DNA from 3 places in the Kitasatospora sp. NPDC002522 genome. Region 3 is predicted to be linked to each of the others. Evidence: riboswitches for the same ligand, from Rfam matches in the RefSeq annotation. Region 3 holds a riboswitch; each other region holds the start of a gene.
What was found. A riboswitch is a leader RNA that binds a small molecule or an ion and turns the genes downstream of it on or off. The one in region 3 is predicted to bind S-adenosylmethionine.
Positions count from the first base shown of each region.

Region 1: another riboswitch for S-adenosylmethionine. It lies ahead of ACWD4U_RS26135 (AAA family ATPase); the one in region 3 lies ahead of ACWD4U_RS30245 (putative leader peptide).
Region 2: another riboswitch for S-adenosylmethionine. It lies ahead of ACWD4U_RS02545 (aminotransferase class V-fold PLP-dependent enzyme); the one in region 3 lies ahead of ACWD4U_RS30245 (putative leader peptide).

Region 1 covers NZ_JBSFXE010000035.1:27,586-31,899, reverse strand. The annotation lists gene ACWD4U_RS26150 (protein kinase domain-containing protein) at 1-345, shown strand, start outside; gene ACWD4U_RS26145 (hypothetical protein) at 498-626, shown strand; gene ACWD4U_RS26140 (glutathione S-transferase C-terminal domain-containing protein) at 739-1,554, shown strand; SAM riboswitch class IV at 1,641-1,753, shown strand; gene ACWD4U_RS26135 (AAA family ATPase) at 2,010-4,314, shown strand, end outside.
Region 2 covers NZ_JBSFXE010000002.1:191,264-195,577, forward strand. The annotation lists gene ACWD4U_RS02535 (response regulator) at 162-587, shown strand; gene trpD (anthranilate phosphoribosyltransferase) at 728-1,798, shown strand; SAM riboswitch class IV at 2,008-2,125, shown strand; gene ACWD4U_RS02545 (aminotransferase class V-fold PLP-dependent enzyme) at 2,173-3,549, shown strand; gene ACWD4U_RS02550 (Lrp/AsnC family transcriptional regulator) at 3,571-3,852, opposite strand; gene ACWD4U_RS02555 (rhomboid family intramembrane serine protease) at 3,849-4,314, opposite strand, start outside.
Region 3 covers NZ_JBSFXE010000048.1:39,458-43,771, forward strand. The annotation lists gene ACWD4U_RS30240 (FUSC family protein) at 1-1,928, opposite strand, end outside; SAM riboswitch class IV at 2,138-2,250, shown strand; gene ACWD4U_RS30245 (putative leader peptide) at 2,310-2,456, shown strand; gene ACWD4U_RS30250 (LLM class flavin-dependent oxidoreductase) at 2,611-3,834, shown strand; gene ACWD4U_RS30255 (NtaA/DmoA family FMN-dependent monooxygenase) at 3,855-4,314, shown strand, end outside.

The sequences.
Region 1 (4,314 bases), on a different contig from region 3:
ATCGACGGCCGGCCGCTGCACCAGGTGCTGGCCGCGGAGGGCCCGCTGGTTCCCGCCCGGGCGCTCGGGCTGCTCGCGGAGGCGCTCGACGCGCTGAACGCCGCGCACCTGCAGGACATCGTCCACCGCGACCTGAAGCCGTCGAACCTGATGCTGCGCCGCGACGGCGGGCTGACGGTCACCGACTTCGGCATCGCCGCGGCGTCGGCCGGCACGAAGATCACCACCAGCAACTACATGGGCCGGCAGTGCCTCACCGACAACGGCACCGGGAAGCCCGCCACCATGCAGACCTGCACCCCGGGCAACACCTCCCAGCAGTGGTACGTGCCGCCGTCCGGATGAGCCGACCGCTCGAGGTTTCGAGGGACCGTCAAGTGGCCTGCCGCTGAAGGGAGTCAGGTCTCGATGCGGCGGCGGGTGCGGCGCGGGCTCTTGACGGCGGGCCGGGCCGGGGTGACACTCCGGGCGGGAATCCAAGCACCTTCGGGGGTCACGTGCGGCACACGGAGCGGTTCGTCGAGGGCGTGGCGCACGCCGTCCGCCTGCTCCCCGTGCTGACCTGCCGACTGCACATCGACCTGCTGCGGGTCTGCAGCAGCATGGCACGGCCGCCCCGCGACTGACGCATCGTCAGCTCCGGCCCGTCCACGTCGAGTTCCCTTCACCCAACCCTGCCCCGCCCCGCCGCGGCACGCCCCGTCCGCGTGCCCGCGCAGCCCTGTCCGGGAGACCCACATGCCCGTGCCGTTCCCCTCCGCCGTGCCCGCCTTCCGCAGCCGGATCGGCCGCGACGCCGACAGCGGCTACCCCGCCGTCCCGCACCGCTACCGGCTCCACCTGGTGCGCACCGACCCGCCCTGTCGGTGGCTCGCCGTCACCCACGCCCTGCTCGGCCTCGACGAGATCCTCCCCACCGACATCCTCCCGGACCTGCCCGACGCCCCCGACGGCGGCTACCGCGCGCTGCGGCCGCTGTACGAGGCCGGCGCGCACCGGCACCCCGGACCGGCCCGACCCCCGGCGCTCAGCGACGGCTGGACCGGACGCATCGTCAGCACCGACCCGTACGCCATCGCCTGCGACCTGGCGCGCCGCTTCGACCGGACCGGCGCCGACCTGCTGCCGGCCGGCACAGAGACCGCCGTCGCCGCGATCGACCGGCTGTCCGCCCGGGGCATCGAGTCGGCCGCCGGGCAGGCCGCCACCGCCGCCGACCCGGCCGTCCGCGCGGCGGCGCTGCGCACCCTGTTGCACAGTCTGGACACGGTCGAACGCCGGCTGGCCGAGGGCCGCGGGCTGCTCGACGGGCCGCTCACCCTGGCCGACGTCCGGCTCTGGGCAGCCTTGCACCAGCTGGACACCGTCCACCTCCGCGGCCTCGGGAGCGCCGCCGCGCAGCAGGTCGCCGACCACCCCCGTACCTGGGGCTACACCCGCGGACTGGCCGCCCACCCCGCCTTCGCCCGCCACGTCGACCCGCCCGCGGCGCTGCCCGACCCGGCGCCGCACCGCACCGCGGACGCCGACGTGCCGGTCCGGCTGGCGGGTTGACTGGGCATCAGCACGCGCGGCGGGGTGACGCAGACGACGCCGGATCCGATTGACGCCTTCAGAACGGCGTTCCTAGAATCACCACCGGCGAAGAGTGTCAGTCCCAAGGCCCCGGCCGACTGACCGGCAACCCCCACACTGCGGTGGGGTGCCCCGGGGATAAGCCAGGCGGCACGGCATCGTGCCGCAAGCGCAGGACGGTTTGCCCGGATCGGGCGGGGATGGAGAAGGCCGTGAGCCAGGGGGTAGCCGGGCGTCGCTCCGCCGACCTTCGGCTGGTGGCGCGGCTCGACATCGACCTGCTCCGGCGGGCCAGCTCCCTCTGTCGCTGACGGCGGCCGGCCGGCGGCCCTGACCTCGGGCCCCGGCCGGCCAGACGATTCCCGATCACGAACTCCGCGTGAGGAGGCGCGCCGTCCGGCCGAACTTCCGCGCGCCCTGTTTCAGGAGTACGGATGTCCATCGTCCCCACGCGGACCGCGCGTGACCTTCCGCGAGCACTGCCGGCCGGCCGGGAGGCCGAGTACCGGCAGCTGTCCGAAGCGCTCCACCGGTGCGAGACGGGCACCGGGTCCGTCATCGCGCTGCACGGATCGGTGGGCAGCGGCCGCAGCGAACTCCTCTACGCCTTCGCCGACGTGGCCGCCGACCGCGGCGCCACCGTGCTGCTGGGCACCGGATCGCCGCTGGAGCACGACTTCCCGCTGGGCCTGGCCCGGCAACTGCTGCAGAGCGCGCCGCTCGACCCGCAGGAGGCCGCCGCCGCCGAGATCCTCCTCGCCCAGGGCACCGCGGAGGCGGCCCGCCGCCACCAGCCCGCCGACGGACTGCAGCGCCGACTCGGCCAGCTCACCCTGGAGGGCCTGTTCGGCCTGGTCCGCGGCCTCACCGAGCGCGCCCCCGTGGTGATCGCGGTCGACGACCGGCAGGACGCCGACCCGCAGTCGCTGGAGTTCCTGCTCTACCTGGTCCGCCGCACCCGCAGCGCCGGTGTCCTGACCGTCCTCAGCTCGCGCGAGACCATGACGCCCCCGAACCCGTTCTTCGAGGTCGAACTCGCCCGGCAGCCGCACTACCGGCAGGTCCGGCTGGACGTCCTGCCGCCCGGCCCGACCGCCGCCCTGTTCCGCGACCGCTTCGGGCCCGCCGCAGCCGCCGCCGACGATGCGCACCGCCTCACCGGCGGCAACCCGCTGCTGCTGCACGCCCTGATGGACGACCACCAGCGAGCCGGAGCACCGGCCGAGCTCGCCGTCGGCGAGGGCTACCGCCGCGGCCTGATGCACTGCCTGCACCGCATCGACCCGCTGGCGCTGCGCTACGCCCGCGGCGTGGCCGTCCTCGGCCCGGCCGCCACCCCCGCGCTCCTCGCCGACCTGCTGCTGCTGCCCGCCGAGGCCCTCCCGCGGGCGCTCTACCTGCTGCACGCCGCCGGGCTGTTCCAGGACGGCGGCTTCCGCCACCCGAGCGCGGCGGGCGACCTGCTCGCCGCGATGCGCCCCGAGGACCAGGCGGCGCTGCACGAGCGGGCCGCCCGCCTGCTGCGCGACGCCGGCGTCGAACCGGCCGCCGTCGACACCCACCTCCGGGTCGCCGAAGGCCACCGGCGTCCCCCGTGGGCCGTCCCGCAGCCGTCCGTCCCGCAGCCGTCGGCGTCGCAGCCGTCCACCGGGCACGCGTCGGACGGGTCGGCCCGGCCCGATCCGGACGCCGGGCGGGCCGTGCACCTCGCGAGCGCCCCGCCGAAGGGGTCCGCCGCGCCCGCCGCCCCGGAGGAGCCGAGGCGTACCGGCGGGTCCGCGGCGGTGGTCGTCGGAACCGACGCCAAGACGGTGGCCTTCCGCTGCGTGCCGTCGCTGCCGGGCACCGAGGTGCTCGGCGAGGACGGAACCGGGCGGCGGCTCAAGGAGATCCGGCACCTGTTCTGGCAGGGGCGGCCCGAACAGGGGCTCGCCGAGCTGGAGCGGTTCGAGGCCGAACCCGGGCGCGCCGGCGCGGGCGAGAACCTGCGCACCTGGCTGCGGTACTGGTACCCGACGTTGCAGCCGGCCGCCGCACCCGGGCCGGACGACCCGGCCGGCGGGATGCGGCTGCTGACCGCGCTGCTCCAGGGCACCACCGGCCCGGAGCAGGCGGTGGTCCGGGCCGAGGCCGTGCTGCGCGACGCCCGCCCGGGCGGGCGCGACAACGAGGCGCTCACCACCGCACTGACCGTGCTGCTCTACGCCGACCGGGCCGACCGGGCGGTGCGCTGGTGCGGCACGCTCGCCGAACGGGCGGCCACCCGCTGCGGCAGCACCTGGCAGGCGCTGTTCTCCGCGCTGCGCGCCGAGGCGGCGCTGCGCCAGGGCGACCTGCGGACCGCCGACGAGGCCGCCCGGGCGACGTTCGCCCGGTTCGCCCCGGCGGCGTGGGGCGTCGCGGTCGGCCTGCCGCTCTCCACCATGATCGCCGCGCGCACCGCGCTCGGCCTCCACCAGGACGCCGCGCGCTACCTGGACCTGGCCGTCCCCGAGGCCATGGACCGCACCCCGGCGGGCCTGCACCACCGGTACGCCCGGGCCGGCCACCTGCTCGCCGTGGGCCGGGCCGAGGACGCGCTGGCCGAGTACCGCGCCTGCGGCGACACCATGGCGCGCTGGGGACTGGACCACCTGCCGGCCATCGCCCCGTGGCGGCTGGGCGCGGCCCGCGCCCACCTCGCCCTCGGCCGCCCGCAGGCCGCGGCCCACCTGGCCGACCAGCAGCTCGCCCGGCTCG
Region 2 (4,314 bases), on a different contig from region 3:
GCGAGGGTGAGCTCCGGGCGCGGCGCCTTGAGCGAGATCGCGCCGGGGTCTCTTCAGGAGGGGTGCGCGGGAGTAGCATCCGGAGTGGACGTGGCCCGGGTCACACTGGGCCGTTCGGCCGGGGACACATATAAGAGGACGAGCACCAGGGAGCAGGGGCCATGGCGCAGCATTCCGACGAGACGCTCACCGTTCTCGTCTACAGCGACGACCGCAACACGCGCGAGCAGGTGACCCTCGCGCTCGGCCGCCGGCCCGCCGCGGACCTCCCCGCGGTCGAGTACCTCGAGTGCGCCACCGCCGCCGCGGTGCTGCGGGCCCTGGAGAAGGGCGGCATCGACCTGTGCGTGCTGGACGGCGAGGCCGTCCCGATCGGCGGGCTCGGTCTCACCCGCCAGTTGAAGGACGAGATCTACGGCTGCCCGCCGGTGCTGGTGGTGATCGGCCGCCCGCAGGACTCCTGGCTCGCCGCGTGGAGCCGCGCCGACGCGGCGGTCTCCCACCCGGTGGACCCGGTCGCGCTGGTCGACGCGTCGGCCACCCTGCTGCGGGCCCGGCTCGCGCGGCGGACCCCGGCCGGGCGCTGACCGTCCCCACCGGGGCGTCTCAACTGGAGAGAAGGGGACGGCAACCCAGGGCGGCCGTCCCCGCTCCCTCGATAGGCTGACTCCATCCCTTCCGGCCGCCCGCGGGCCGCCGGTACACGAGATGAGAGCTGGAGACGGCCATGGTGAACGTGCACTCTGCGAACGGCGGTAGCGACCCCGCGCAGGTGGTCCGCACCTGGCCCGACCTGCTGACCTCGCTGCTGAAGGGCGACGACCTCACCCAGGCCGACACCGCCTGGGCGATGGACCGCATCATGAGCGGCGAGGCCACCCCGGTCCAGGTCGCGGGCTTCACCATCGCGCTGCGCGCCAAGGGCGAGACCGTCGAGGAGATCTCCGGTCTGGTCGAGACGATGTACGCGCACGCCGAGCCGCTCGAGATCCCCGGCCCCGCGGTCGACATCGTCGGCACCGGCGGCGACCGGGCGAAGACCGTCAACATCTCCACCATGTCGGCGATCGTGGCGGCCGCGGCCGGCGCGAAGGTGGTCAAGCACGGGAACCGGGCCGCGTCCTCGGCCTCCGGCTCCTCCGACGTGCTGGGCCGGCTCGGCATCAACCTGGACCTGGCGCCGGCCCGGGTCGCGGAGGTCGCCGAGGAGGTCGGGCTGACCTTCTGCTTCGCGGCGAAGTTCCACCCCTCGATGCGGCACACCGCGCAGGCGCGCGGCGAGTTGGCGGTGCCGACGGTCTTCAACATCCTCGGCCCGCTGACCAACCCGGCCAAGGTCACCTCGCACGCCATCGGGTGCTTCGACACCCGGCTGGCCGGCCTGATCGCCGGGGTGCTGGCGCGGCGCGGCGCGACGGCGCTGGTGTTCCGCGGCGACGACGGCCTGGACGAGCTGACCATCACCACCACCTCGCACGTGTGGATCGTGCGCGACGGCGAGGTGACGGAGACTCAGTTCGACCCGCGGGACGTGGGCATCGAGCTGGTGGGCATCGAGGCGCTGCGCGGGGCCGACGCCGAGTTCAACGCGGCGGTCGCCCGCCGGGTGCTGGCGGGCGAACGCGGGCCGGTCCGGGACGCGGTGCTGCTCAACACGGCGTCCGCGCTGGTGGCGTTGGAGCTGGGGGATGCGCCGCTGGCCGAGCAGCTGGCGGCGGGGATGGAGCGAGCCGCGGCCGCGATCGATTCGGGGGCGGCGGCGGAGCTGCTGAAGCGGTGGGCCGAGGCGACACAGTAGGGAGGACATGCAGGGGCTCGGGGAACTGCGAGAAGCGGAAGGCGCCCACCAGCAAGGTCGCGATGTGGGCGGGGAGTTGCACGTGGGAGCGCGACCTGGCGGTAGGTGCATGGCCGCTCGCGCAGTTCCCCGCGCCCCTGACGGGGCACAGGTTGTCCGAGGGGTGGACGGGGCTTGAGACGATCGAGGCCTCGTGTAGGCTGACCGCAGGTCATGAGTGGCAGCGACAAGCCCCAGCTTGCTGTCCGGCAACCCTCCGTCCGTGGCGGGGTGCCCTGGGTGAGGACCGGGCCGTGCGGCGATCAGTCCGTGCGGCAAGCGCGGACCACCGGTCGATGCACCCCGGGGTCCTCACCCCGTGGAGGAGTGCATCCATGTCCGTGACCACCGAGATCTGTGCGCCGCTGGCCGTGCTGGGGCATGACGTCGAGGTTCCGCTGGCGTCGGGGGCGAAGGTCACCTACGCGGCGCTGGACTACGCGGCGAGCGCGCCGGCCCTGCAGCGGGTCTGGGACGACGTGGCGGCGTACGCGCCGTACTACGGTTCGGTGCACCGCGGGGCCGGGTACCTGTCGCAGCTGTCGACCGACCTGTTCGAGCAGAGCCGGCGGACGGTGGCGGAGTTCCTGGAGCTGCGGGACGGCGACCAGGTGGTGTTCACCCGGGCGACCACCGACTCGCTGAACCTGCTGGCGGGCGCGGTGCCGGCCGGGACCGAGGTGTTCGCGTTCGAGACGGAGCACCACGCCTCGCTGCTGCCCTGGCGGCGGGAGGGCCTGACGGTGCGTTACCTGCGGGCGCCGCGCTCGCACGCGGAGGCGGTGGCGGCGCTGGAGGAGGCGCTGCTGGGCGCGGCGGACGGGCCGAAGCTGTTCTGCGTGACCGGGGCGTCGAACGTCACCGGCGAGCTGTGGCCGGTGCGCGAGCTGACCGAGGTCGCCCACCGGTACGGCGCCCGGGTGGTGCTGGACGCGGCCCAGCTGGCGCCGCACCACCGGCTCTCGGTGCGGGAGTTGGACGTCGACTGGGTGGCGTTCTCCGGGCACAAGCTGTACGCGCCGTTCGGCGCCGGCGTGCTGGCGGGCCGCTCCGACTGGCTGGACGCGGCGGAGCCGTACCTGGCCGGCGGCGGGGCGAGCCGGACGGTGGCGCGGGAGCTGGACGGCTCGGTGGCGGTCGAGTGGCACACCGGCCCGGCGCGGCACGAGGCGGGCTCGCCGAACGTGATCGGGGCGTACGCGGTGGCCTCGGCCTGCCGGGCGCTGACCGAGGCGGGGTTCGACGCGCTGGAGGCCCGCGAGCGGGCGCTGGTGGCGAAGCTGACGGCGGGTCTGGCCGCGATCCCCGAGGTGCGGGTGCTCAGCCTGTTCGGCGCCGAGGCGGACCGGGTCGGCGTGGTGTCCTTCGTGGTGCAGGGCTGGAACAGCTCGCACTTCTCGGCGGCGCTCTCCGCCGAGTACGGGATCGGGGTGCGGGACGGGCTGTTCTGCGCGCACCCGCTGGTGCGCACCCTGCTCGGGGGCGAGGAGGCCGCGCCGAGCGAGTGCGGCGCGCCGGAGCCCTCGCTGCCGGGGGAGCGCAGCCTGAACGCGATCCGGGTGAGCTTCGGCGCGGGCACCCCGGAGGAGCACCTGGAGCGGTTCCTGACGGCCGTTCGGGAGCTGGTCACCGACGGCGCGAAGTGGAGCTACCGCAACGAGGGCGGGCGCTGCGTGGCGGCCGCGGAGATCGACCGGGGCCGCCAGCGCTGAGCCCGCCCGGGGAGGCGGCCGCTACTCGTCCAGGCCGAGCGAGAAGGCCGCCTCCAGGTCGTGCTGGGAGTAGGTGCGGAAGGCGATGTGGGTCTCGGTGTCGATCACGCCGGGGATCTTGTTCAGACGGCCGGGGATCACCTCGGCCAGGTCCTCGTGGCCGCGTACCCGGACCATGGCGATCAGGTTGTAGGTGCCGGTCACGGAGTAGACCTCGGTGACGCCCTCGATGGCGGCGATCGCCTCGGCGATTTCGGGGATCCGGTCGACGCTGGTGTTGATGAGGACGATCGCGGTGATCACTGAGCAACTCCTGTTCGAGAAGGTGCGCCCAGGGTATCCCCCGCCGGACGGGCGGCCCAGGCGAACAGCCAGCCGGTGGCGAATCCGATCACGTGGACCAGGTAGGCGACCCCGGTGCCGCCGGAACTGACGGACCACCACTGCAGGGCGAACCACAGGCCGAGCACCAGCCAGGCGGGGAAGCGCAGCGGCAGGAAGAGCAGGATCGGCACCAGGGTGGTCACCCGGGCCTTCGGATAGAGCCGCAGGTACGCGCCGAGCACCCCGGCGATCGCGCCGGAGGCGCCGACCAGCGCGCGCATGGCGTCGGGGGTGTGCGCCTCGGCCACCGCGTAGCCGTAGGTCGCCAGGTAGCCGATGGCGAGGTAGCCGACCAGGAAGCGCAGCCGGCCGAGCCGGGCCTCCACCGCGGGGCCGAAGACGAAGAGGAAGAGCAGGTTGCCGACCAGGTGCAGCCAGCCG
Region 3 (4,314 bases):
TGGGCGAGGCGGTCCAGCTCGGTGAGGACGGCGTCGAGGGTGCCGCACTCCCCGACGGCGGGCGGGCTCGGGCGGACGGCGGGCTCGGGGCCGCCCTCCAGGGCGTCGGCGACGGCGGCCAGCGCCGAGCCGACCCGGCGGGCGGTCTCCTGGTCCGGCCGGACCGCTCCGTGGTCGAGCCGGGTCGCGCAGGCGGTGGCCGCGTCGGCGATCCGCTCGGCGCCGGCGGTGACGCGCAGCCAGCGCGGGTCGCCGCCGCGGAGTTCGGCGGCGGCGCTCTCGGCGGCGGCCCGGGCCTCGGCGAGCGCGTGGTAGGCGGCCCGGCGCAGGTCGGTACGCCGGACGGCACCGGGCGGGCCGGCCGGTTCGGCGAGCACGTGGTCCAGGTAGCGGCCGGTGCTGCGCAGGGCCTGGGCCGAGCGGTGGCCGACCCGGGCCCGGGTGTCCGAGAGCCCCGGCAGGTGGCCGATCAGCAGGACGATCGCGCAGGCCGTCGCGGTGTCGACGAGTCGCGAGCCGGCCGCCTGGGTGTCACCGGCGGTGGCGACGAAGGCCAGCACGGTGACGGTGACGGCGGCGGTCTGCAGCGCGAAGTGCCGCAGCGCGAGGGGGGTGAGCGCGCCGGCGAGGGTCGCGGCGGCGATCGGCACCCACCGTGCGGCGTCCCCGTGCCCGGCGACCCAGCCGCCGGCCGCGGTCGCGCCCGCCAGCAGCAGCACGCCCAGCGCGGTGCCGGCGAAGCGGTTGACGGTCCGTGAGAACAGCGGCCCGTAGTCCGGCTTGACCAGGAACGCGGCGGTGACGGGCAGCCAGTACCAGTGGTCCGCGCGCAGCAGGTGCGCGACGGCGGCGCTGGCCGCGACGCACGCCGCCACCCGCACCCCGTACTCCCGCCCGGCCGGGCCGCTCGCCCGGGACCCGCGCAGCCGCACCGGCCCACCCGTCGCCCCCGCCTCGCCCGTCCGGAGTCGGAGCGCGGTGCGCCGTCCGGCACCGGGTCGGGTGGCGAAGGCGACGCCCGCGGCCAGGACCGCCCGGTCGAAGGCGAGGCGGGCCGGGGTGCCGGGGGCGGGGGCGGGCAGCGGGCCGGGCGGGCCGTCGTCGCGGACGGCGGCGGCGAGGCGGCGCGGGCCGACGCTGATCCGGGCGGGCAGCGGTGCGGCCTCCCACAGCAGGGCGACGCCGGCCTCGCACAGGGCGGACGCGGCGGCGGCGCGGGCCGCGAGCCGGTCGTCCGCGCCGGTGTGCCGCAGCCGCACCAGCAGGCGCAGCCGCAGCGCCTCGTCGGCGCGGTCGAGGGCCGCGGTGAGCCGCCGCCGGGCCGGTTCGGCGGCGGGGGTGCCGACGGCGTCGAGCGCGTCGGCCAGCGCGTCGAACACGGCGGCCACCAGCAGGCGTTCGCCGTGGCGCGGACCGGTGGGCCCGCCGCGCCGCGGGTGCAGGAGGCGCAGCAGCAGGATCCAGCCGGCGCCGGCCAGGTAGCAGGCCGCCTTCACCGGACCCGGCATGGCGAGCGGCATGCCGCCGCCGACGGCGGTGAGCACCAGCAGTTGGACCGCGGCGGCCGAGCTGACCGGGCCGCGGACGCTGATCGCCCCGGAGACCAGGCCGACGACGGCCAGCAGCGCCACGGCCGGCCACCCGTCGGCGCGGCCGAGCAGCAGCCCGGCGGCGCCGGCCAGCGCGGGCAGCCCGATGTGCGGGAGCCCGGTGCGCCGGGTGCCGGGGCGGTCGTTGATGGAGGCGAACATGGCGCCGAGTCCGGCGAGCACGCCCGCGCCGTGCCGGTCGGTGGCGACGCCGAGCGCGAGCAGCGGCCCGGAGCCGAGCGTGCCGCGGGCCATCGCCGCCCAGGGGATCGGGCCCGGCTGACGGCGTGTGACGTGGGCGAGCCAGGCGGGTGGCGGGGCGGCGGCCGGACGGTGCACGGTCCTCCTGAGGCCGGGGATGTCGTCGGCCACCACAGTAGGCGGGCGATGCGACGGGACCGCTGCGCCCTCGTTACGGGGCCGTGTCGGCTTACCGGCGGCGCCCGGTCGCACCCACCGGGCCCGGCCGACGGCCCGTCAGGCGGGCCCGTCCGGTGGGTGTCCGACGGGATTGTGCCGGACGCCGGTGGCGGGTTACGGTGCAGCCAGGTCATGAGTGTCAGCGACGAGCCCTGGCTTGCTGACCGGCAACCCTCCCGCGCGGCGGGGTGCTCCAGGTGACGACCCGGCGGTGCCGAGAACGGTGCCGCAAGCGCGAGCTCGAAGCGGTGCGAACCGGTCGGGACGGAGGTGGCGGCGGTGCGGGAGATGTCCAGGCCCATGGCGGTCGTCACCGTGAAGGCCCGCTGCCGGGTCACCACGACGTACGCGCGGCTGCACATCGATCTGCAGCGCGTGTCCACCGCGCTGTGTCCGGCGACGCCGCACGCCGTCGCGCGTCGCGGCACGCCGTACCGCGCCGCCTGACGCCGCGTCACCCGGCCCCGCGCCGCCCTACGCCTGTCGTCTGACCCCGCGTCACCGTGTCCGCCACTTCCGCGCCGGCCCGTGGCCGGCGTCCGTGCGCGCGGTGTGACGCACCCTCGACGTCCCTTCCCCCCGAACCGGAGGCGGTCCCGCCATGCCCGATTCCCCCGTACCCCTGCACCTGGCCGTCGCGCTGGACGGCGCCGGCTGGCACCCCGCCGCGTGGCGCGAACCCGGTGCCAGGACCGAGGAGTTGTTCACCGCCCGGTACTGGGCCGACCTGGTCGCCGAGGCCGAGCGCGGCCTGCTGGACCTGGTCACCCTCGAGGACGCGTTGAGTCTGCAGTCCACCCACCCGTTCGAGCCGGACCGGCGGACCGACCAGGTGCGGGGCCGGCTGGACGCGGTGCTGATCGCCTCCCGCGTCGCACCGCTGACCCGGCACGTCGGGCTGGTGCCGACCGCGGTGGTCACCCACACCGAGCCGTTCCACCTGTCCAAGGCGGTCGCGACGCTCGACCACGTCAGCGGGGGCCGGGCGGGTGTCCGGGTGAAGGTGTCCGGGCGTTCCGACGAGGCCGCGCACTTCGGCCGCCGGCCCGCGCCGGGCCTGCGGCTGGAGGAGTTGGACTCGCCGGCCGGCCTGGCCGCCCTGCGGGAGTCCTTCGGCGAGGCGGAGGACTACGTGGAGGTGCTGCGGCGCCTGTGGGACAGCTGGGAGGACGACGCGGAGATCCGCGACGTCGCGAGCGGCCGGTTCGTCGACCGCGCGAAGCTCCACTACATCGACTTCGAGGGCAGCCGGTTCAGCGTGCGGGGGCCCTCCATCACGCCGCGTCCGCCGCAGGGCCAGCCGCTCGTCGCGGCGTTGGCGCACCGGGGCGAGCCGTACCGGCTGGCCGGCCGCTCGGCGGACCTGGCGTTCGTCACGCCCGCCGACGCGGCGGACGCCCGCGCGATCGTCGCGGAGATCCGCACCGCGCAGGCCGCCGCGGGGCGCGCCGAGGAGACGGTGCACGTCTTCGGCGACCTGGTGGTCTTCCTCGATCCGGAGCCGGGCGCCGCCGCCGACCGCCTGGCGCGGCTGGACGAGCGCGCGGGCGAGGCGTACGGCAGCGACGCCCGGATCTTCGCCGGCACGCCCGCCGCCCTCGCCGACCTGCTGCGGGAGTGGCAGCAGGCCGGGCTGACCGGGTTCCGGCTGCGGCCCGGCACGCTCCCGCACGACCTGGAGCAGATCACCCGCGCCCTGGTGCCGGAGCTCCAGCGCCGCGGGCTGTTCCGCACCGCCTACGAGGCGTCGACCCTGCGCGGGCTGCTCGGCCTGCCCCGCCCCGCCAACCGCTACGCCGCGCCCGCCGCCGGCGCCCTCGTCTGAGCCGGAAGGACCGCACCGCCATGAGCAAGCCCGTCAAGCAGATCCACCTCGCCGCGCACTTCCCCGGCGTCAACAACACCACCGTGTGGAGCGATCCGGCGGCCGGCAGCCAGATCGACTTCTCCTCCTTCGTCCACTTCGCGCGGACGGCGGAGCGCGCCAGGTTCGACTTCCTCTTCCTCGCCGAGGGCCTGCGGCTGCGCGAGCAGAACGGCGAGATCTACGACCTGGACGTGGTCGGGCGGCCCGACACCTTCACCGTGCTGGCCGCGCTGGCCGCCGTCACCGACCGGCTCGGCCTGGCCGGGACGATCAACTCCACCTTCAACGAACCGTACGAGGTGGCACGGCAGTTCGCCTCGCTGGACCACCTGTCGGCGGGTCGCGCCGCGTGGAACGTGGTGACCTCCTGGGACGCCTTCACCGGCGAGAACTTCCGGCGCGGCGGCTTCCTCGCCCAGGAGGACCGCTACGAGCGGG